DNA from 3 places in the Pseudoblastomonas marina genome. Region 1 is predicted to be linked to each of the others. Evidence: predicted binding sites of a transcription regulator. Region 1 holds the regulator's gene; each other region holds the start of a gene.
What was found. The regulator LexA, encoded in region 1, represses DNA repair genes until DNA is damaged. The targets are predictions, from matches to a motif close to GTTCCNCNCTTGTTCT.
Positions count from the first base shown of each region.

Region 2: T8S45_RS02040 (DNA recombination protein RmuC) is a predicted target of LexA. The motif match lies at 2,689-2,704, and genes of this name have one in related genera.
Region 3: recA (recombinase RecA) is a predicted target of LexA. The motif match lies at 3,272-3,287, and genes of this name have one in related genera.

Region 1 covers NZ_CP139718.1:787,984-794,761, reverse strand. Annotated here, with positions in the region: gene trpC (indole-3-glycerol phosphate synthase TrpC) at 1-389, shown strand, start outside; gene lexA (transcriptional repressor LexA) at 491-1,168, shown strand; gene grpE (nucleotide exchange factor GrpE) at 1,244-1,858, opposite strand; gene hrcA (heat-inducible transcriptional repressor HrcA) at 1,868-2,908, opposite strand; gene rph (ribonuclease PH) at 3,009-3,728, shown strand; gene rdgB (RdgB/HAM1 family non-canonical purine NTP pyrophosphatase) at 3,725-4,354, shown strand; gene T8S45_RS03825 (CAP domain-containing protein) at 4,335-4,883, opposite strand; gene hemW (radical SAM family heme chaperone HemW) at 4,930-6,081, shown strand; gene T8S45_RS03815 (tyrosine recombinase XerC) at 6,078-6,778, shown strand, end outside.
Region 2 covers NZ_CP139718.1:411,245-418,022, reverse strand. Annotated here, with positions in the region: gene T8S45_RS02050 (PilZ domain-containing protein) at 66-614, shown strand; gene T8S45_RS02045 (hypothetical protein) at 637-1,272, opposite strand; gene T8S45_RS02040 (DNA recombination protein RmuC) at 1,315-2,673, opposite strand; gene T8S45_RS02035 (peptide deformylase) at 2,815-3,384, opposite strand; gene recR (recombination mediator RecR) at 3,416-4,012, opposite strand; gene fmt (methionyl-tRNA formyltransferase) at 4,065-4,970, shown strand; gene truA (tRNA pseudouridine(38-40) synthase TruA) at 4,967-5,707, shown strand; gene T8S45_RS02015 (zinc-binding dehydrogenase) at 5,763-6,778, shown strand, end outside.
Region 3 covers NZ_CP139718.1:567,902-574,679, reverse strand. Annotated here, with positions in the region: gene alaS (alanine--tRNA ligase) at 1-1,117, opposite strand, end outside; gene T8S45_RS02735 (class I SAM-dependent methyltransferase) at 1,201-2,016, opposite strand; gene recA (recombinase RecA) at 2,129-3,196, opposite strand; gene T8S45_RS02725 (DUF4139 domain-containing protein) at 3,351-4,979, opposite strand; gene T8S45_RS02720 (DUF4139 domain-containing protein) at 4,991-6,484, opposite strand; gene T8S45_RS02715 (ATP-binding protein) at 6,576-6,778, opposite strand, start outside.

The DNA of each region.
Region 1 (6,778 bases):
TGGGGGCCGACGCGATCCTCCTCATCGCGGCGGCGCTGGGCGATGCGCAAATGGCCGAGCTTGCCGACGTCGCGCGCGAGTTCGGGCTCGACGTCCTGTTCGAGGTGCATGACGAGCAGGAAATGGAGCGCGTCCTGCGATGTTCGCCCGACATGATCGGGATCAACAACCGCAACCTCGCAACATTCGAGACCGACCTCGCGACCAGCGAGCGCCTCGCGCCCATGCTGCCGCGCGGCGTCCTCGGAATCGCCGAAAGCAGTATCACCGAGCATCCTGATATCGAGCGCCTTGCCGGCCATGGGCTGCGGGCCTTCCTCGTCGGCGAGACACTGATGCGCCGGAATGATGTGGAATGCGCCACGCGCGATCTGCTCGGAAACGGATAGGACCCGCAGCTTTCCGCGGCGTTGCACTTGACGGGTTCGCGGAAGTTGCCTAATTGTTCCTTGTTCGTTCACTGAAGGCGAACCGATCAAGGGAGGAGCAATTGCTCACTCGCAAACAACACGAGCTCATCCGTTTCATCCAGGAACGGCTCGAGGAAACCGGCGTGTCGCCGAGTTTCGAGGAAATGAAGGACGCGCTCGACCTCAAGTCGAAATCGGGCGTCCACCGGCTGATCTCGGCGCTCGAGGAGCGCGGTTTCATCCGCCGCTTGCCCAACCGGGCGCGTGCACTCGAGGTGATCCGGCAGCCGGAAGATGCGGTGGCTTCCGCAACTTCGAAGGCCGCTGCGCCTGCGTCGCTCAAGATGCCCGAGAGCACGCCGCGACCGGCCAATGACGTGATCGAGATCCCGCTCCATGGCCGGATCGCCGCGGGTGTACCGATCGAAGCGCTCGAAGATACGCAGACCCTGCCCGTGCCCGCGGCATTGCTGGGGGCCGGCGATCATTTCGCGCTCGAAGTCTCCGGCGATTCGATGATCGAAGCGGGAATTTTCGACGGCGACTACGCGCTGGTGAAGCGCACCGACGTCGCGCGTGACGGCGAAATCGTCGTCGCGCTGGTCCGCGACGAGGAAGCGACGCTCAAATACCTGCGCCGCGACAAGGGCCGGATCACGCTCGATCCCGCCAACGCCGCCTACGAGCCGCAGGTCTACAACGCCGATGAGGTCCGCGTGCAGGGCAAGCTGGCCGGTCTCCTGCGCCGTTACAACTGATCGGTTCGAACCGAGAAAAAAGGCCGCCGCTCCGGAAGGGAGCGGCGGCCTTTCTCGTACTTGGGTTGCGTGAGGTCAGTCCGGCTTCTTGGCCACCCCGACCATCGCCGGGCGGAGCAGCCGCTCGCGCAGCATGTAGCCCGCCTGCATTTCCTGCACCACCGTGCCGGGTTCGGCGTCCGCAGTGGGAATTTCCATCATCGCCTGGTGCTGGTTGGGGTCGAGCGGAAGGCCGACCGCAGCGATGCGACTGATGCCGTTCTGTGCAAAGACTTTGTCGATCTCACGCTGGGTCGCCTCGATACCCTCGATGAAACGGCGCGCCTTGTCGTCCTCGCGCAGTGCTTCGGGCACGTGTTCGAGCGCGCGGGCGATATTGTCGGCCACCGAAAGGATGTCGCGGGCGAAGCCCGACGCGCCGTAATTGCGGGCATCGGCCACGTCCTTTTCGAGCCGCCGACGCACGTTCTGCGTTTCTGCGCGCGCATAGAGGACTTCCTGCTTCGTCGCGTCGAGATCGTTGCGCAACTGTGCGATCGCATCGGCAAGGTCGCCCTCGCCTTCGCCATTTGTGTCGCCGTCTGAGGGCTCGTCACCCTCGTCGATCATGTCTTCGGGAACTCCGCGGAGTTCTTCCGCCACTTCCGGGTCGGGCGCGTGGGCGCCCTGCTTGTCGTTGTCGTTGGTCATGGGTTCTTTTTAGCCGATCAGTTTGCTCAGCGAATTCGCCGTGAAATCAACCATGGGGACCACGCGCGCATAATTCAACCGAGTCGGCCCGATCACACCCAGCACGCCGACCACCTTGCCCTCGCGATCGCGATAGGGCGCGGCAATGACCGAGGAGCCGGAAAGCGAGAATAGGCGGTTCTCGGAGCCGATAAATATGCGCGTCGCTTCGGCCTCGCGCGCATCGTCAAGCAACGCGGCGACCGATTGCTTGCTTTCGAGGTCGTCGAGCAGTGATCGCACGCGCTCGATATCGTCGAGCGCGTCGTCGTCGAGCAGCTTGGCCTGACCGCGTACGATCAGCACGGGTCTTTCCGCGGCATCCTCGCTCCAGACCGCGATTCCGCGTTCGACGAGGTCGCGACTGGCGGCATCGAGCTGCGAGCGGCCGCTGTCGATTTCGCGGCGGATAGCCTTGACCGCTTCGGGAAGCGTCCGACCGGATAGGCGCGCGGTGGCGTAGTTCCCCGCCGCTTCGAGCGCGGCGGGATCGACCGCCCGCCCGAGCTCGAGCATCCGGTTCTCGACCTGGCCGTCCTCGCCCACGAGCACAGCGAGCGCGCGGCCCTGCGCGACCGGGATCAGCGACAATTGCGCCAGCCTCGGCTCGCGGCGCGGCACCATCACCATACCCGCCGCGCCGGAGAGGTCCGACAAGAGCGCACTGGTTCGCTCGAGCGCCGCCTCGACCGGTCCCGGCGCGCCCAGCTGCTCGCGGATCGCCGCGCGTTCTTCGGGACTCGGCTCGGCCACCTGCATCATCCCGTCGACGAACAGGCGCAGGCCCAGATCGGTCGGCATCCGCCCGGCCGAGGTATGCGGCGATGCGAGCAGCCCGAGTCCTTCGAGTTCGGCGAGCACCGAGCGGATCGAAGCCGGCGACAGCTCGACCCCCTGCCCCGCCAGCGTCTTCGAGCCGACCGGTTGCCCGCTTGCTAGGTAGCCTTCTACCACGAGCCGGAAGATATCGCGGGCGCGTGTGGTCAATTCGATGAGCGGCGGCGAATTCATGCCCGCCAATCTACGCAACGGTCCGGGCGAGACAAGACTTGTGCGCACAAGCCCCCCGCGCCTATCGCGGGCGCCGAACACCCACGGAGATTCCTCGATCATGACCACCCGCCCCTCCGGCCGCGCCCCCGACGAAATGCGCGCCATCACCATCGAAACCGCCTTCACCAAGCACGCCGAAGGCTCCTGCCTGATCAGTTTCGGCGACACCCGCGTGCTGTGCACCGCCAGCGTCGAGGACCGCCTTCCGCCATGGCTGCGCGGCAAGGGCCAGGGTTGGGTCACCGGCGAATATTCGATGCTTCCGCGTGCGACGCACACCCGCGGCAGCCGTGAGGCGGCGCGCGGCAAGCAGTCGGGCCGGACGCAGGAAATCCAGCGCCTGATCGGTCGCAGCTTGCGCGCCGTGGTCGATTTGAAGAAGCTCGGCGAGCACCAGATCACGCTCGATTGCGACGTCATCCAGGCCGATGGCGGTACCCGTACCGCCTCTATCTCCGGCGCGTGGGTCGCGCTGCGGCTCGCGGTGAACACGCTGCTCGAATCGGGCGCGATCAAGGAAGATCCGATCTCCTCGAAAGTCGCGGCGATCAGCTGCGGTATCCATCAGGGTACCCCGGTTCTCGATCTAGACTATATCGAGGACAGCGCCGCCGACGCCGATGCCAATTTCGTGCTGCTCGAAGGCGGCCAGATCGGTGAGGTCCAGGCGACCGCCGAAGGCGCGACTTATGACGAGGAAGGCCTGCTTCGGCTGCTGCGCCTCGCGCGGATGGGCTGCGACCGGATTTTCGAGGCGCAGGAAAAGGCCGTCGCGTGAGCGAGCACCCTCCCCTCGGCTCCAAGCTCGTCATTGCCACCCACAATGCAGGCAAGCTGAAGGAGATCTCCGCGCTGCTCGCGCCGTATGGCGTCGACTGCGTCTCGGCGGGCGCGCTCGCCCTTCCCGAGCCTGCCGAGACCGGCAAGACCTTTACCGACAATGCGCTGATCAAGGCACGCGCGGCGGCGCAGGCGGCGCAGCTACCCGCACTGGCCGACGATAGCGGGTTGTCGGTTGCGGCGCTCGACGGCAAGCCGGGGGTCTACACCGCCGACTGGGCCGAACGGCAATGGTTCGAGGGGCCGGCCGGGCGCGACTGGTACATGGCGATGGGCAAAGTCGAAGGCAAACTCGCGGAACAGGGCTCCGAGGTCGATCGCAGCGCGTGGTTTTCCTGCGTCCTCGCGATCGCCTGGCCCGACGGACAGCAGGCCGTGTTCGAGGGTCGCGCAAACGGTTCGCTCACTTGGCCGCCGCGAGGCACACTCGGGTTCGGTTACGATCCGGTGTTCGTGCCCGAGGGCTACGAACAGACATTCGCCGAGCTGGACCCGGCCGAAAAGCACCGCATCAGCCATCGCGCCGATGCATTCGCCAAGCTGGTCAGCGCTCTGTTCGCATAGACCGCTTCGGCTGGATCCCGACGTGGTCGCCGACCCAGTTGCCGGCGGGCCAATAGCGGCAAACGAGCACTTCCTGACCGCGACCGCGTGCGACGGCGCAGCCGACCTCGGTAGTCGTGGGCCAAATCACCTGCGTGTAGTGACCGACATCGGCCCAATTCCCGGTCCGTGAGACCTCGGGAAAACGACCCGGGCGGAAATGCCGCTTTTCATCGATGAAACCGCCGATCATGTCTTCGATCGTGTAATAGCCTGCGGTTCCCATCCAGAGGTTTTCCCCGGCACCACGGGTATGCCCGCGATCGGCGTGTTCGAGGAGCTGGTGTCGCGCGAGGTATTGCGCCCAGTCGTGCGCATCGCGCGCGAGTTCGCTATTCCAGCGCAGGCCGTGTAGGCTGTGACGCGCGCGCTCCACGTTATGGGCAGAAACGATCCGCGCTTCGAAATCGGCGTGACCGCGGGTCGCCATCGCCGGCGCAGCGAGCCCCAGCACGACGGAAATGATTAGAAAAATGCGAGCTTTGCTCATGGCAACGAACTTGACTTCCGCAGGTTAAAGAGACCTGAATCCTTCTATGGCGCTAGCTCTGTATCTCCATTGGCCGTTCTGTCGCTCGAAGTGCCCCTACTGCGACTTCAACAGCCATGTCCGGGAAAATTTCGACTCCAAACAGTGGGGGGTCGGATTGCGGTCCGACATGCGCCATGAGTCGAGCGTTACATGCGATGAACCTCTGACATCGATCTTTTTCGGTGGTGGCACACCCTCGCTGATGCCGCCCGAATTGGTCGATTCATTGCTGACCGAAGCCGAGAGCCTGTGGGGCTTCGCGCCCGGTATCGAAATCACGCTCGAAGCCAACCCGACATCGATCGAGGCGGACAATTTCGCGGCGCTTGCGCTGGCGGGGATCAACCGCGTGTCGCTCGGAATCCAGTCGCTCGAGCAGGAAGCGCTGCATTTCCTGGGGCGCGAGCATTCGGCAGCCGAGGCCTTGGCGGCGCTTGCCATCGCGCAGGAGCATTTCGACCGGGTGAGTTTCGATCTGATCTATGCCCGCCCGGGGCAGAGCGCCGACGCATGGTTCGGCGAACTCGAGCGAGCATTGGCGCTCGGGACCGACCACCTCTCGCTCTACCAATTGACGATCGAACCCGGGACGCGTTTCGCAACCGATGTCCGCCGTGGCGCGTTCACCCCGCTCGACGACGACAGCGCCGCCGATCTGTTCGCGGCGACGCGCGAACGGATGCGCGCGGCGGGCCTGCCCGCCTACGAAGTCAGCAACCACGCTCGCCCGGGGCAGGAAAGCGCGCACAATCTCACCTATTGGCGCTATCGCGATTTCGCCGGGATCGGCCCGGGCGCGCATGGCCGGCGTGGCGGCCGCGCGACCGTGCGCCATCGCAAGCCGGAAAACTTTCTCTCGGCGATCGCGCGCAACGGCCATGGCATCGCCGAGGAGCGCGCCCTCCCCTTGCGCGAACAGGCCGAGGAAGCAGTGTTGATGGGGCTCAGGCTCGACGAGGGCATCGACCTCGACGCCCTGGCCGGGCGGTTCGGCCTGTCGCGCGATACGCTCGTATCCGCTCGCAAGCTCGAGCAATTGGTGGAACAGAAACTGGTCGAAGCCACGGAGGAACGGATCGCCCTGACCGAAAGCGGCATGCTCCTGCTCGACCGCGTGGTTGCCGAATTGCTGGTCGGCGCGCCCGAGACGGTATGAATTCGGCCGACATCCTCGGCCAGTGGGAAGCGCATCTCGCGCTCGGCAAGCGGCGTTCGCCGCACACGGTGCGGGCCTATCTTGCGGCTGCACGACGGTGGCTGGCGCACCTCGATGCACGCGACTGGCACGCCCTCGCGAGGCTCGATGCCCGCGACTTGCGCAGACAGATCGCCCGGCGGCGCGCCGAGGGACTGGCCAATACCAGCGCCGCGCGCGAACTTTCCGCGCTCAAGGCCTTCAGCAAGTTCGCGAGGGAACGCGCAGGTGAAGAAGATCCGGATGCGCCGCGGCTGCGCGGTCCGAAAGTAAAACGCGGTCTCCCGCGTCCCGTCACGCCCGACGAGGCGGAAGGGCTCGCGGAGCAAGTCGCCGCGCTCGCCCGCAGCGACTGGCAGGGATTGCGTGACCAGGCGGTGCTCCTGCTGCTCTACGGGGCCGGATTGCGGATTTCCGAAGCACTCTCGCTGACCGGCGGCGATGTCCCGCTCGGAACAGTGCTCACGATCTCCGGCAAGGGCGGCAAGCAGCGCGTCGTACCGGTGATGCCGCTCTTGCGAGAGGCGGTCGATGCCTATGTCGCCGCCTGCCCGCACGAGCAGGCGAAGGATCGAGCCCTGTTCCGCGGCGCGCGAGGAGGCCCGCTCGGCCAGGGCGCGGTACAGAAGGCGGTTGCCCGCGCACGCACCGCGCTCGG
Region 2 (6,778 bases), 380 kb from region 1:
AGTTAGTGCAAAATACATGATATGTTACTAGGTGACCTTAATTCCTAAACCTCAACAGGCTCCCCATGGATAACGCTGCCACGTACGAACGCCCCGACATGTGTCGGCGGGCCGCTCCGCGCACCAACCTCTTCGTCATGGCAACGCTGGTGTCCGACACGATGTCGGGTGCGGTGAGGGTTCGCAACCTGTCCGAAAGCGGGGCTCTGATCGAAGCCAACAATTTGCCCGATGCCGGCGCTACCTGTCGGCTTATCCGTGGAAACCTCTCGGTCCCGGGCAAGGTCACGCGGCGTAGCGAGAAGAACATCGGTTTCCAGTTCGAACGGCGCGTCTCGGTCGATTCATGGATGAAGAGCGGGCATGAGCACCAGCAGCAGGTCGATCGCATCGTCCAGCAGGCGAAACATGTGTACCCGGTGGCCGACAAGGCGCATATCGCCAGCCATACGCTGAAATCGACCGTCGGGGAGCGCAACGATCTTCACCAGATCGCCGACAAGCTGGACAAGCTGGCCGATCTCCTGAGCAACGATCCGGAGGTGATCGCCCGCTACATGAACCAGCTGCAGGTGCTCGACCTCGCCTCTCAGAAACTGCGCGCGCTGGGCTGAAGCCGAGCAGTCCCGGGCCGTCTCAATCGCCGGCGATGAAGGCGACGATCCGGTAGCCTCCGGGGCCGAGCCGCGCGAGCAAGCGATAATCGACCATAGATCGCAATCGATCGCTGCGGATGAAGCCCGTGCGTTGCCGGCCATCGCGGACTTCGAGATATTCGGCCTCCGGGTCCCAGCCCTCGACCAGCGTCACCAGTCCCCAGTCGATCCGCGCACGCACCGGCGCGTCGGGGGCGGCCGCGGCGCGGAGCGGCACGGCGCTGCCGGTCACCAGCATCGTCTCGAAATAGTCGATGTCGCCGAAGTCCTGCGCCCAGTGCCACGGCAACGTGAGTTCGCCGCCTTTCATGACCGCGCAGCCGAGCAGCAGCACGCGATCGAGTTCTTCCCACAGCGCATAAGCGGGATCGTCGAGCCGCGCGGCGAAGGCTTCCCAGCCCGAGCCCCCTCCGAAATCGAGTTCGACCTCCGGCGCGACCAGCGGGCGCAGCATCGCCGCATTGCGGTTGGCGACCGCGGTGGTGAGCGTGTGGCGAAAAGCCTGCGCCGCCACATCGCCGCGACAATCGTCGCGCGGCGGATAGCTCTGCTGGGCGGAGGTGGGCGTGGAAAGCGCCGCCATCGAGAAGACAGCGGAAAGACACAGGGATTTCACGGAAAACCTCCCCCGATTTGCGCGCCCCGAGCTTGGTAGCAACTACTCCGCCGCCTCGCGACCCTCGTTGGTGCCGTCCTCGATCTGCGCGGCGTCTTCGGCGGTGTAGGTAGGAGTCTCGGCGATCTGGGGAATTTCCTCGATCTCGCGCTTGCCGATCTCGATCCCCTTGTCCTGCAAGCGACGCCCGGCGGAGAGAACATTCCTCTCAAATGAACCGACGAACTTGTTGTAATTCTTGACCGCGCTTTCGAGCCCGCCACCGACGCGCTTCATGTGCTCGGCGGCGATGGCGAGCCGGTCGTAGAGCTCGGCGCCCATCTTGCCGATCTCGACCGCTTCGCGCGCTATCGTGTCCTGCCGCCAGACCTGCGCTACCGTGCGCGCGATCGCCACCAGGTTCGTAGGAGTTGCGAGCAAAACCTTGTTGCGGAATGCGAAATCCCACAGCTCGGGGTCGTGTTCGAGCGCGGCGGCGACGAAATGCTCGCCGGGGACGAACATCACGACATAGTCGGGCGAATCGTCGAACTGGCTCTGATAGCTTTTCGAACCGAGCGTCTGGACGTGGCTGCGCATCGACTTGGCATGCAGGTCGAGATGGCGCACGCGCTCCTCGTCGCCCTCGGCCTCGAATGCTGCCTGGTAGGCGTTCAACGACACCTTGGCGTCGATCACCAGCTTCTTCTGGCCGGGCACGTGTACGATTGCATCGGGTCGCAACCGGCCCTCGTCGGTATCGAGCGAATGTTCGAGGTCAAAATCGGTGTGCTCGGACAGGCCGCATTGCTCGAGCACGTTCTGCAGTGCACGTTCGCCCCAGCGCCCACGCGCCTTGGGCGCATTGGTGAGCGAATTGCCAAGCCGCTGCGCCTCGCGCCGGACCTCTTCCTGGCCCTTCCGCATTTCCTCGATCTGCGTCCGAAGCCCGCTGAACGCGTCGGCGCGCTGTTTCTCCAGGCTGCCGACCTGCTCCTCATAGGCTTTGAGCCGCTCGCTGACCGGCTTCAACAGCGAAGCGACCGCTTCCTTGTTGGCCTTCTCTGCCGAGCCGAATTTTTCGTCGGCGCGCTTGAGGAATTCCTCCTGCGCCTTCGACAGGACCTCGCCGCTGGTCGCCTTGAACTGGTCGACCAGCGCCTCGCGCGCCTCACGCATCTGTTCCAACTGCTTGTCGAAATTGGCGGCGTTGGCTTCGAGCGTCGCGATTCTGATCTGCGCCTCACCCAATTCCTTGGTTGCCCGCTTGAATTCCTCCTCGCGCGCTGCGCCCGTAGCTTCGCTCTCGGCCAGCTTGGCCTTGAGGTCGGAGGCCGGGCGCGAGCCGATATACCAGCCAACACCGCCGCCAAGAGCGAGGCCGATAACAAGTGCGATGATAGCGAGAAAGGTCGGATCCATGCGCCGACGTTACGCGGAACGGAAACGGAACGCCAGAGGGTCGATACTCTCTTCCCCGTCATTCCCGCGAAGGCGAGAATCCACGGCGACCTGGCACGACCTCACTCTGGATCCCCGCCTGCGCGGGGATGACCAAAAGAATCAAGCCGCCTGCAGCTTCCTGAGCTTCTTCAGCGCCATGTTGCGCTTGAGGCGCGAGAGGTGGTCGATGAACAGGATGCCTTCGAGGTGGTCCATCTCGTGCTGGATGCAGGTCGCCATCAGGCCCGTCATGTCTTCCTCGTGCACATTGCCATCGAGGTCCTGGTAGCGGACGCGGCAGGTCGCGGGACGATCGACGTCGGCGTAGATGTCAGGCACCGACAGGCAACCTTCCTGGTACGTCGCCAGTTCCTCGGCCGGGTCAAGGATTTCGGGATTGATGAAGGTGCGAGGGTTGCGGACCATCGGGCGGTGGTCGTGGCCGCATTCGTCGTCGCCGCAATCTTCGGCATCAGCGCTTTCGTCGGGCTCCTGCAGATCGATCACGAGCACGCGCTTGGGCACGCCGACCTGAATCGCGGCGAGGCCGATGCCCGGCGCGGCGTACATCGTCTCGAACATGTCGTCGACGAGGGTGCGCAGATCGTCGTCGAACTCGTCCTTCTCGACGGGAGTCGACACGGTCTTGAGCCGGGGATCCGGCACTTCGAGGATTTCGCGGATAGCCATGGATGCTATTTAGTCGCTCTTAGGCGCGCTTTCAATCCACCGGACGCCGCGCGCGCAGCGCCTGTGCCAGAGTGCCTTCGTCGAGGTAGTCCAGTTCCCCACCCACCGGCAGGCCATGCGCCAATTGCGTGACCTTGACCGGGAATGCCTCGAGCCGCTCGGCGAGGTAATGCGCGGTAGTCTGGCCTTCGAGCGTGGCGTTCATGGCGAGAACCACCTCGTCCACGCCCCCCGCTTCGACCCGTTGGAGGAGCTCGCCCACCGTGAGGTCCTCGGGCCGCACACCGTCGAGGGCCGATAGCCGCCCGCCGAGCACATGATAGGTACCTTGGAACAGCCGCGCGCGATCGAGTGCCCACAGGTCCGAGACGTCCTCGACCACGCAGATCGACTTCGCATCGCGGCGGGGATCGGCGCAGATTCCGCAAGGGTTGCGGGTATCGACGTTGAAGCAGGTCTCGCATTCGACCAGCGTGTCCTGCACCGCCGCCAGCGTCTCGACCAGCTGCGGCAGCGCGCGCTCGCGGTTCTTGACCAGCCACAGCACTGCGCGCCGCGCCGAACGCGGGCCGAGGCCGGGCAGCCGCGCCAGGGCCGAGGCCAGCGCTTCGATCTCTTGCGATGCCATGGGGGCACAGATAGGGCGCGATCACGCAATGCGAAAGGATCGCGGGAAAGCTATGCGCATCGTCTTCATGGGAACGCCCGATTTCGCGGTGCCGACGCTCGTCGCGCTCGACGAGGCGGGGCACACGATCCCAGCGGCCTACACCCAGCCGCCGAGGAAGGCCGGGCGCGGCAAGAAGCTTCAGCGCACGCCCGTGCATGAAGAGGCGGAGACGCGCCATATCGAGGTGCGGCATCCGGAAAGCCTGCGCGATGTCGCCGAACAAGCGCGGTTGGCAGAGCTCGAGCCCGACCTGCTGGTGGTAGCCGCTTACGGGTTGATCCTGCCGCAGGCGGTGCTCGACATCCCCACGAAGGGCGCACTCAACGTCCATGCCTCGCTTCTGCCCAAATGGCGTGGCGCTGCACCGATCCAGCGGGCGATTCTTGCCGGCGACAGCGTGACCGGGATCACCATCATGCAGATGGAGGCCGGGCTCGATACCGGGCCGATGCTCGCGACCGCGCGCGTGCCGATCGAGAACAAGACCGCCGGAGCGCTGACCGAGGAACTGGCCGAGATCGGCGCGCAACTGATGGTCGGCACGCTGCGCGACCTCGACCTGCACCAGCCGATCGAGCAGGACGACAAGGAAGCGACCTACGCCAAGAAGATCGACAAGCGCGAGGCGCGGCTCGACTGGTCCGAGGGTGCGGTCGCGCTCGAGCGCAAGGTCCGCGCCTTCGCGCCCTTCCCCGGCGCATGGTTCGAGCACGAGGGCGAGCGCTTCAAGGTCCTCGCCGCGGAGGTACACGGGCATGAAGGCATCCCCGGCAAGGTCCTCGACGACGAGCTGACGATCGCCTGCGGTTACGGTGCGCTGCGCCCGACCCGGATCCAGCGCGCGGGCAAGCCGGCGATGGATACGGCCGACCTGCTGCGCGGTTATTCCCTCCCCGAAGGGACCCGGCTCGCTTGACCCGGTTCGCGCTCACCATCGAATTCGACGGCGGACCGTTTTTCGGGCTCCAGCGCCAGAAGCACGGGCCGAGCGTGCAGCAATCACTCGAAGAGGCGATCCACGGCGTCACCGGCGAAGAGGTGCGCGTCCACGCCGCCGGTCGCACCGATGCCGGCGTCCATGCGCTCGGCATGCGCGTCCATGCCGATATCGCAAAGGAGATCGCGCCGTTCCGGCTGATGGAGGCGATCAACGCGCATCTGCGGCCCGATCCGATCGTGGTGATCGCGTGCGAGACGGTCGACGATGATTGGCACGCGCGCTTTTCGTGCGTGGAGCGAAGCTATCTCTACCGCATCCTCAACCGCCGCGCGCGCCCGACGCTCGATCGCGGACGCGTCTGGCATGTCGCGACCGAACTCGACGCAGCGGCGATGCACGAGGCCGCGCAATCGCTCGTCGGACGTCACGATTTCACCACCTTCCGCTCGGTCCATTGCCAGTCGGACAGCCCGGTCAAAACGCTCGACCGCCTCGACGTCGAACGCCACGGCAACGAAGTTCACATCCACGCCGCGGCACGCAGCTTCCTCCATCATCAGGTCCGCTCGATGGTCGGGTGTCTCTCGCTGGTCGGAAAGGGACAATGGACGGCGCAGGATTTGCGCCATGCGCTCGAAGCGCGCGATCGGCAGGCGCTGGGGCTGAATGCACCGCCCGAGGGGCTGTATTTCGTCGAGGCCGCATATCCCTGACTGCGGTTGTATTCGGTCCCACCGCACCTTAACATAAGTTGCAAAGGAGAACCCAATGACCACCACCGGCAAGCAGCTCTTCACCACGCTCGAAAGCGACGGCACCCTCACACTCGAAATCGCCGAGAGCACCTTCCCCGATCCGAAGGACAACCAGGTGCTGGTCAAGATGGAGGCCGCGCCGATCAACCCGTCGGACCTCGCGATCCTGACCGGGGCGGCCGATTTCGAGAACGCCGAATACTCGCCGGGCAAGGTGGTCGCCAACATGCCCGAACCGTTCAACACCGGTTCGAAGGCGCGTCACGGCCAGCGCCTCCCCGCGGGCAATGAAGGCGCGGGCACCGTCGTCGCTGCGGGCGACGGCGAGATGGCGCAAGCGCTGGTCGGGCAACGTGTCGCCTGCGTGCCCGGCACCGCGTTCAGCCAATATGCGATCGCCGATGCGACGATGTGCCTGCCGCTGGGCGATCACAGCGCCGAGGAAGGCGCATCGAGCTTCGTCAATCCGATGACCGCGCTCGGCTTCGTCGAGAACGCTAAGGCCGATGGCCAGGGCGCAATCCTCCACACGGTCGGCGCCTCCAATCTCGGCCAAATGCTCAACCGCATCTGCCAGGAAGACGGGATCGCGCTGGTCAATATCGTGCGCAAGGACGAGCAGGCCGAACTGCTCAAGTCGCAGGGCGCCGAATGGGTGGTCAATTCCTCCGACGACGATTTCATGGACCAGCTGCGCAAGGCGATCGATGCGACCGGCGCGTTCTACGGCTTCGATCCGATCGGTGGCGGCCAGATGGTCGACCATTGCTTCAAGGCGATGGAGCAGGTCGCGGTCGCGAAGATGGACGAATATTCGCGCTACGGCTCGAACCAGGCGAAGCGCATGTTCATCTACGGCCGGCTCGACTTCGGGCCGACCACCCTCACGCCGTCCTATGGCTTTGGCTGGACGCTGTCGGGCTGGCTGCTGACGCCGTTCCTCCAGAACGCCGGGATGGAAACGGTCATGCGGATGCGCCAGCGCGTGCTCGACAACCTCACCACCACCTTCGCCAGCAGCTACAAGAA
Region 3 (6,778 bases), 220 kb from region 1:
CCTCGTCGAGCAGCTTGAGGCCCTTGTCGAGCGTCCGCCGGAACTGCGTTTCCTCGCGCTCGAGCGTCTCTGCGATCAGCGCCTGCGCGCGGGTCAGTTCGGGATAGGCCTGGCCCATTTCGGTGACGAGCGCGGGGAGCAGACGGTGCATCAGCGGATCGTTCGCGCCAAGCAGGTGCGCATGGCGCATCGCGCGGCGCATGATCCGGCGCAGCACGTAACCGCGCCCCTCGTTCGAGGGCAGCACGCCGTCGGCGATCAGGAAGCTGGTCGAGCGGAGGTGATCTGCGATGACACGATGGCTTGCCTGACGTTCGCCCTCGGCCGCAACGCCGGTGAGGCTTTCGGACGCTCCGATCAGCGCCTTGAACGTGTCGGTATCGTAATTGTCGTGCACGCCCTGCATCACTGCGGCGATGCGTTCGATCCCCATGCCGGTATCGATCGAGGGGCTCGGCAAAGCACCGTCGATCTCGCCGCCCGACTGGACGAACTGCATGAAGACGAGGTTCCAGATCTCGACGAAGCGGTCACCGTCCTCCTCCGGCGATCCCGGCGGGCCACCGGCGATGTGATCGCCGTGGTCCCAGAAAATTTCCGAGCACGGGCCGCACGGGCCATCATCGCCCATCGCCCAGAAATTGTCCTTGGTCGCAATGTCGATGATGCGCTCATCGGGCAGGCCGGCGATCTTCTTCCACAGCGCGCGCGCCTCGTCGTCGGTGTGATAGACGGTAACCGTGAGGCGGTCCTTGGCGAGTCCCCATTCGCTGGTCAGCAGGGTCCAGGCATGCTCGATCGCCTGTTCCTTGAAATAGTCGCCGAACGAGAAATTGCCGAGCATCTCGAAGAAGGTATGGTGCCGAGCGGTATAGCCGACATTGTCGAGGTCGTTGTGCTTGCCGCCGGCGCGAACGCATTTCTGCGCGCTGGTGGCGCGCGGTGCAGGCGGGGTCTCGAGCCCGGTGAACACGTTCTTGAACGGCACCATGCCCGCATTGACGAACATCAGCGTCGGGTCGTTGTGCGGGACGAGTGGCGAGGACGGCCGCACGGCGTGATCGGCGGCGGCGAAATAGTCGAGGAAGGACTGCCGGATGTCGTTGGTCGATTGCATGCGAGTCCGATTAGGGGGAGAGCGCCGCAGCGACAAGCGGCTTGCGCCCCCTGCCCCCATCGGGATCTTCGCCCCGCCTGGGGTCAGGCTCGCGCGGTGACGATCCAGGCCGCCGCGGGCAAGGCGATCAGATCGCCATGAAGCCTCCGCGACAGCCAGTCGCGCAGCCGCAACAGCGCCGCTTCGCGCTCGCTGCCTTCGCGCTCGGCGATGGCCCGGGCGCCCGGACCGATGCGGGTGAAGAATTCGACCGCCTCGTCGAGCGCTTCGGGACCGCTCCCGCCGATGAAGGCGAAGTCCACCGCACGATGGGTCACGTCGTCCCATCCGGCCTGTTCGAGCAGCGCACGAACCGCCTCGGCATCGGCAAAGGCAAAGGGGCCCGGCTCGTCGATCGCGGCCGATTGCGGGCGATCGAACATTTCCGCCACCTCATTCGCCCATGGATTGAGCTCGGGTGCACGGAAGCAGGAGAAACAAAGCTGAGCGCCCGGCTGGGCGCCCTCGCGCAGGTTGACGAACGCGGCCGCCGGATCTGCGAAGAACATCACCCCGTGGCGCGAAACGAGCAGATCGGGATCGAAATCGCCCGCCCGCCAGACCTGCGCATCGGCAACCGTGAATTCGAGATTGTCGCGGTTGGCCGCCCGCTCGCGCGCCACCGCAATCAGGTCGGCCGAGATATCGAGGCCGATCACCTTGGCCGAAGGACGTTCGCGGGCCAGAGCGAGCGACAGCTCCCCCGCACCGCACCCGATATCGACGATACGGCGGCCACCGAGCGGGCGGATCGCATCGAGCAATTGCCCCGTCAGCCCGGACAGTGCCCGATCGGTGAGACGGTGGTTCTCCGCCCAGCTCGCGCCGACGCGGCCGGTCCAGTCTGCATTGCTCGTCATGGGTCGAACCTAGACGGACGATGACACGACGCAAGCCGCGCGGTTGAAAACCAAACGAAAACGGCCGGCGCTCCTCGGAAGAGCGCCGGCCGTTCGAAAGGATAGTAAGGTATTATTCGCCGTCGTCGGCGTCGGGACCGGTCATCATTTCCTCGGCCACCTCGTCTTCCTTGCCGCGGATCGCCGCCTCGAGCTTGGCGCAGACCTCGGGATTTTCCTTGAGGAAGTCCTTGGCGTTCTCGCGGCCCTGGCCGATGCGCACGCTGTCATAAGAGAACCAGGCGCCCGATTTCTCGACGATGCCGGCCTTGACCCCGAGATCGAGGATCTCGCCGATCTTGGAAATTCCCTCGCCATACATGATGTCGAATTCGACCTGCTTGAACGGCGGGGCAACCTTGTTCTTGACCACCTTCACCCGGGTCGAGTTGCCGACGACTTCGTCACGCTGCTTGATCTGGCCGGTGCGGCGGATGTCGAGCCGGACCGAGGCGTAGAACTTGAGCGCATTGCCGCCGGTGGTGGTCTCCGGATTGCCGTACATCACGCCGATCTTCATGCGCAGCTGGTTGATGAAGATCACCATGCACTTGGAGCGGTTGATCGAACCGGTGAGCTTGCGCAGGCTCTGCGACATCAGGCGGGCCTGGAGGCCGACATGGCTGTCGCCCATCTCGCCCTCGATCTCGGCGCGCGGCACCAGCGCGGCCACCGAGTCGACCACCAGCACGTCGACCGCGTTCGAGCGCACCAGCGTATCGGTGATTTCGAGCGCCTGCTCACCGGTATCGGGCTGCGAGACGATCAACTCGTCGATATCGACGCCCAGCTTCTTGGCATAGACCGGATCGAGCGCGTGTTCGGCATCGACGAAGGCTGCGGTGCCACCATTCTTCTGCGCTTCGGCGATGACATGCAGCGCCAGCGTCGTCTTCCCCGAGCTTTCCGGACCGTAGACCTCGATCACGCGGCCCTTGGGCAGGCCGCCGATGCCGAGCGCGATATCGAGGCCGAGCGAACCGGTGGAAATCGATTCGACGTTCATCGCCTCGCGCGAGCCGAGCTTCATCGCCGACCCCTTGCCGAAGGCGCGATCGATCTGCGCGAGTGCGGCGTCCAGCGCCTTTTGACGGTCCACGTTGCTATCCTTGTCCACGAGCTTCAAATTCGTACCTGCCATGACATGGTCTCCGTCGGTTCGCTAGGGTCGGTATCAACTCTTCAACGGGAGCCTGTGTACGCAGTTTGTTCCAAAAGAACAAGTGTGGAACAGAAATTTTCCTATCCGACCGGAAAGCCGGGCTTCCGCAGCGTCCCTGGAACAAGCAGTTGGGTCAGTCTGCGACCGGCCGTACCCGCCAGTCGACCTCGCGCGATCCGTTGGCCGGAACCGATATCTCGACGACTCGCTGGCCGTCGTCCAACACGGTCTCGATCCCTTCGAAACGCCACTGTGACGGCCAGCCGAGGCGGACGCGCACGGTAGCCGGAAAGGGATTCGCGTTCGTGAGCGTGGCGCGCATCTGGGTCCCGCGCGGCCCGCCCTTGCGCGGATCCGCGCCGCCGGTCCCGTGGCACTGGCCGAACACCTGCGCGCTGTCGCCGATCGTCAGTTCGACGTCCTGTCCCACGGCGTAGTCGCGCAGATTGCGGTCGGCGACGAGCAGTTCGCCGCGCGGACCGCGTTCGAAGATCGCGACCGTCCCGGTCGGCAAGGCGACGCCAAGTCCGCTGCCCTTTTCGTTCTCGGTCTCGAGCAGGATGCGCGCACCCTCGGGCGGACGTTCGCTCCATTGCCAGGGCCCGCAATCGAACTCGTAGGCGAGGCGTCCCTTGACGCCTTCTTCGCGCAGGAATGCGATCTGCTTGAGGCTTTGCGCCTTCACATCGACCGCGAACGGCACGCGGTAAAGCTTCAGGTCACCGAGATTTTCCTCGGCGGCCATGGGTGGCGGGGGTGGAGGTGGTGGCGGCGGCGCCATCGGTGGTGGAGGTGGAGGCGGCGGCGCGGCCTCGGCAAAGCGCGCGCCGGTGACAGTGATCATTCGATCGTCGTAGTAATCATCGTAGCGTGGGATCGGCGAACCCGTTGCCGTGCTGCCGATCGGATAGCATTCGAGACGCAGCGGGGTGGCGCGCGGCGGCGATGCCAGACGCTGGAAATCGCTGACGACATTCAGCCTGCCCGCAACCGCCATCAGGTCTGCACCGTCGAAGCTTTGGCCGTTATCGTTGAGGATCGTCAGCCAGCTGGTGAGATCGAAACTGACCGCGTCCTGGTCGCCGCCTTCGTCGAGGGTCGCGACATAGCTCGCTTCCCAGTCGAAGCCCCAGGAAAGGTAGGACAGCGTGACCGTGTAGGTCCCGCCGCGATCGTCGTGCGTGTCGATCGAAAAGATCGGCCGCGCCGAGAGCCCGTCGGGTACGCGATCGAAGGTGAGTTTCTCAGGCAGGCCCGAACAGCGCACCGCCTCGAACCCGTCCCCGGTCTCGAGGACGAGCCCGCCATCGGCGCGGGTGCGGACGATCGCGTCCTCGCTGCGCACCTCACCGCTCGCCGGATCGGTGCGCGTGATGGTGACGCGATTGCCAAGCGTGCCGTCGACCAGCGCGCCCGGGCTCAGCAGGTCGGCATTGCGGTTCTTCTCGATCGTTCCGCCGGGCAGGCCGGTAACGATCGCCGAAACCGCGACCATACCTTCGGCAACGCCCTCGAAGCGGATGCGAGATTCGCCGGGCGGCAGCGTGACGGTGCGCGTCTCCGAGATCATCGCGAAGCCGCGTGGGAGCTGCCGATCGAGCTGCTGGCCCAACTGGCGGTTGGGATCGCGATAGACCGTGACATCGATTTCGTTCGGCTCGGACGCATCGACGATCGCGCGATCCTGCGCGTGCACCGGCGCACCGGCGACGAGAACCGCCGTTATCGCCCCGAGGCTGGTTTTTCGAAGCAAGAGGCGCATCGCCCTGCCCCTTAAAACTTGGTCTCGTATGTCACGCGCACCACCCGCTCACCATTGGCCGGCACTCGCACGCTGTAGAGCCGGCGGTCGGCATTGAGCTGTTCGCCCTCGACATCTTCGGACACGACGCGGAAATCGCGCGCCCACCAATACTGATCGAGCCCGTACTGAATCATCTGCACCGTCACCGGTTCGGACTTCGCGTTGGTGAAGGTGTAGCGCATCGTGGTGCGGAAATACTCGACCTCTTCGTCGACCTCGACTTCTCGCACGACCTCGCCGTCCTCGATCACGCGATAGCGCGCGGTGCGTTCGTATTCGTCCGCCGAAATCTCCTCACGGCTTTCGACCTCGGCCTTCACGAACACGTCGAAGGCATCGCCGGTGACGAGCGACAGCGTGCTGCCCATCGGCGTGTGGCCGATGCGGTTCTCGCCGATATATTGCGGATTGCCCGCGGCATCGCGCTGGTAGAAGCGCACTGTACCGGCAGGCAAGGCATCGCCCAGGCCGCCGTCGCGGCTGGAGCTGAAACCGATCGCGGTCGCCGCAGGGCGAAAATCGTCGTCCGAGCGCAGCCACGAGGTGCCTATCGAATAGACCCGCTGCGCCGGAACGCGCGAAACGTCGAGGAAGCTCACCTGCTTTGTCTGCGCATTGGCGATCGTGGTCCGCTCGTCGAGCGGGTAGAGATAATAATCGCCCAGCCGCTCGCGATCGGCGGTCTGCGTGCCCGGACGCACCATGTCGCTGCGCGTACGCTGGCCAGCGCGCGACGGGTTGCCCGCCACCAGCAGCGTATCGGCATTGTGGAAGGTCGTGCCGGTATTGTTGGTCAGAGTGACCCAGCCCTGCATGTCGACCGTGCCGCTGGCTTCGTCGAACAGCGCAACATAGTCGGCTTCCCAGCCCAGCCCCGGCGTGAGGTAGCGTATCGAGGCATCGCGCGCGCCGACGCGGTTGCTGTCGAGCGTGACCGAAAGCGTCGGGCGCGCGCGCAAATTGGGCGGGACCTGGTCGAATACCACGCGCACCGGCAGGCCGTCATCGCGCAAGACCTCGATCCGGTTGCCGATCCGCACCACCACGCCGCCAGCGGTCGAGAGCACTTCGGCGCGTTCGCGCACTTCCTGTCCGGTCGCCGGGTTGGTGCGGACCAGCGTGACGGTGCTTCCGATCGCCTTTTCCATCAGCTTGGTCGGCGTCAGCAGGTCGAAATCGAAATTCTGCTCGACGATCGCGGTGCCCGGCGCCTCGAAGCTGAGCGTGGCGGGACGGATCTGTGCCGATACATCCGGAAATTCGATCCGCGTCCGCCCGCTTGGAATGTCGAGCCGGCGCACGTCCTGCACCAGCGCGTTCCCGTCTTGGTAGATGGTGACAGCGACGTCGCCCTGCGCGGTACGGTCTGGGGTCGGATCGGACGCATCGGCCTGTTGCGCAATTGCCGGTGTCGCGATCGCGGCCGAGGCCAGCAGGACGGTAAGAATGCTGTGGAATTTCATGCGATCACTTCCTCCCCAGAAACGAGTCGTGCTAGTGGATTGCACAATTCCAAGGGATTGGAAATTCCCGAGTTTCAGTCGGCTTCTGACACTAGCCTTCGCCGGCGTTCGATTCCGCCAGCACGTTCGCCACCTTGTCGGCGATCTGCGCGACCGAGAACGGCTTGGGCAGGAAGTGCATGTTGGAAATGTCGATCTCGTTACGGAGCTGTTCCTCGGCATAGCCCGACATGAACAGGATCGGCAGGTCTGCTCGCTTCTCGCGGATCTTCCGCACCATCGCAGGGCCGTCCA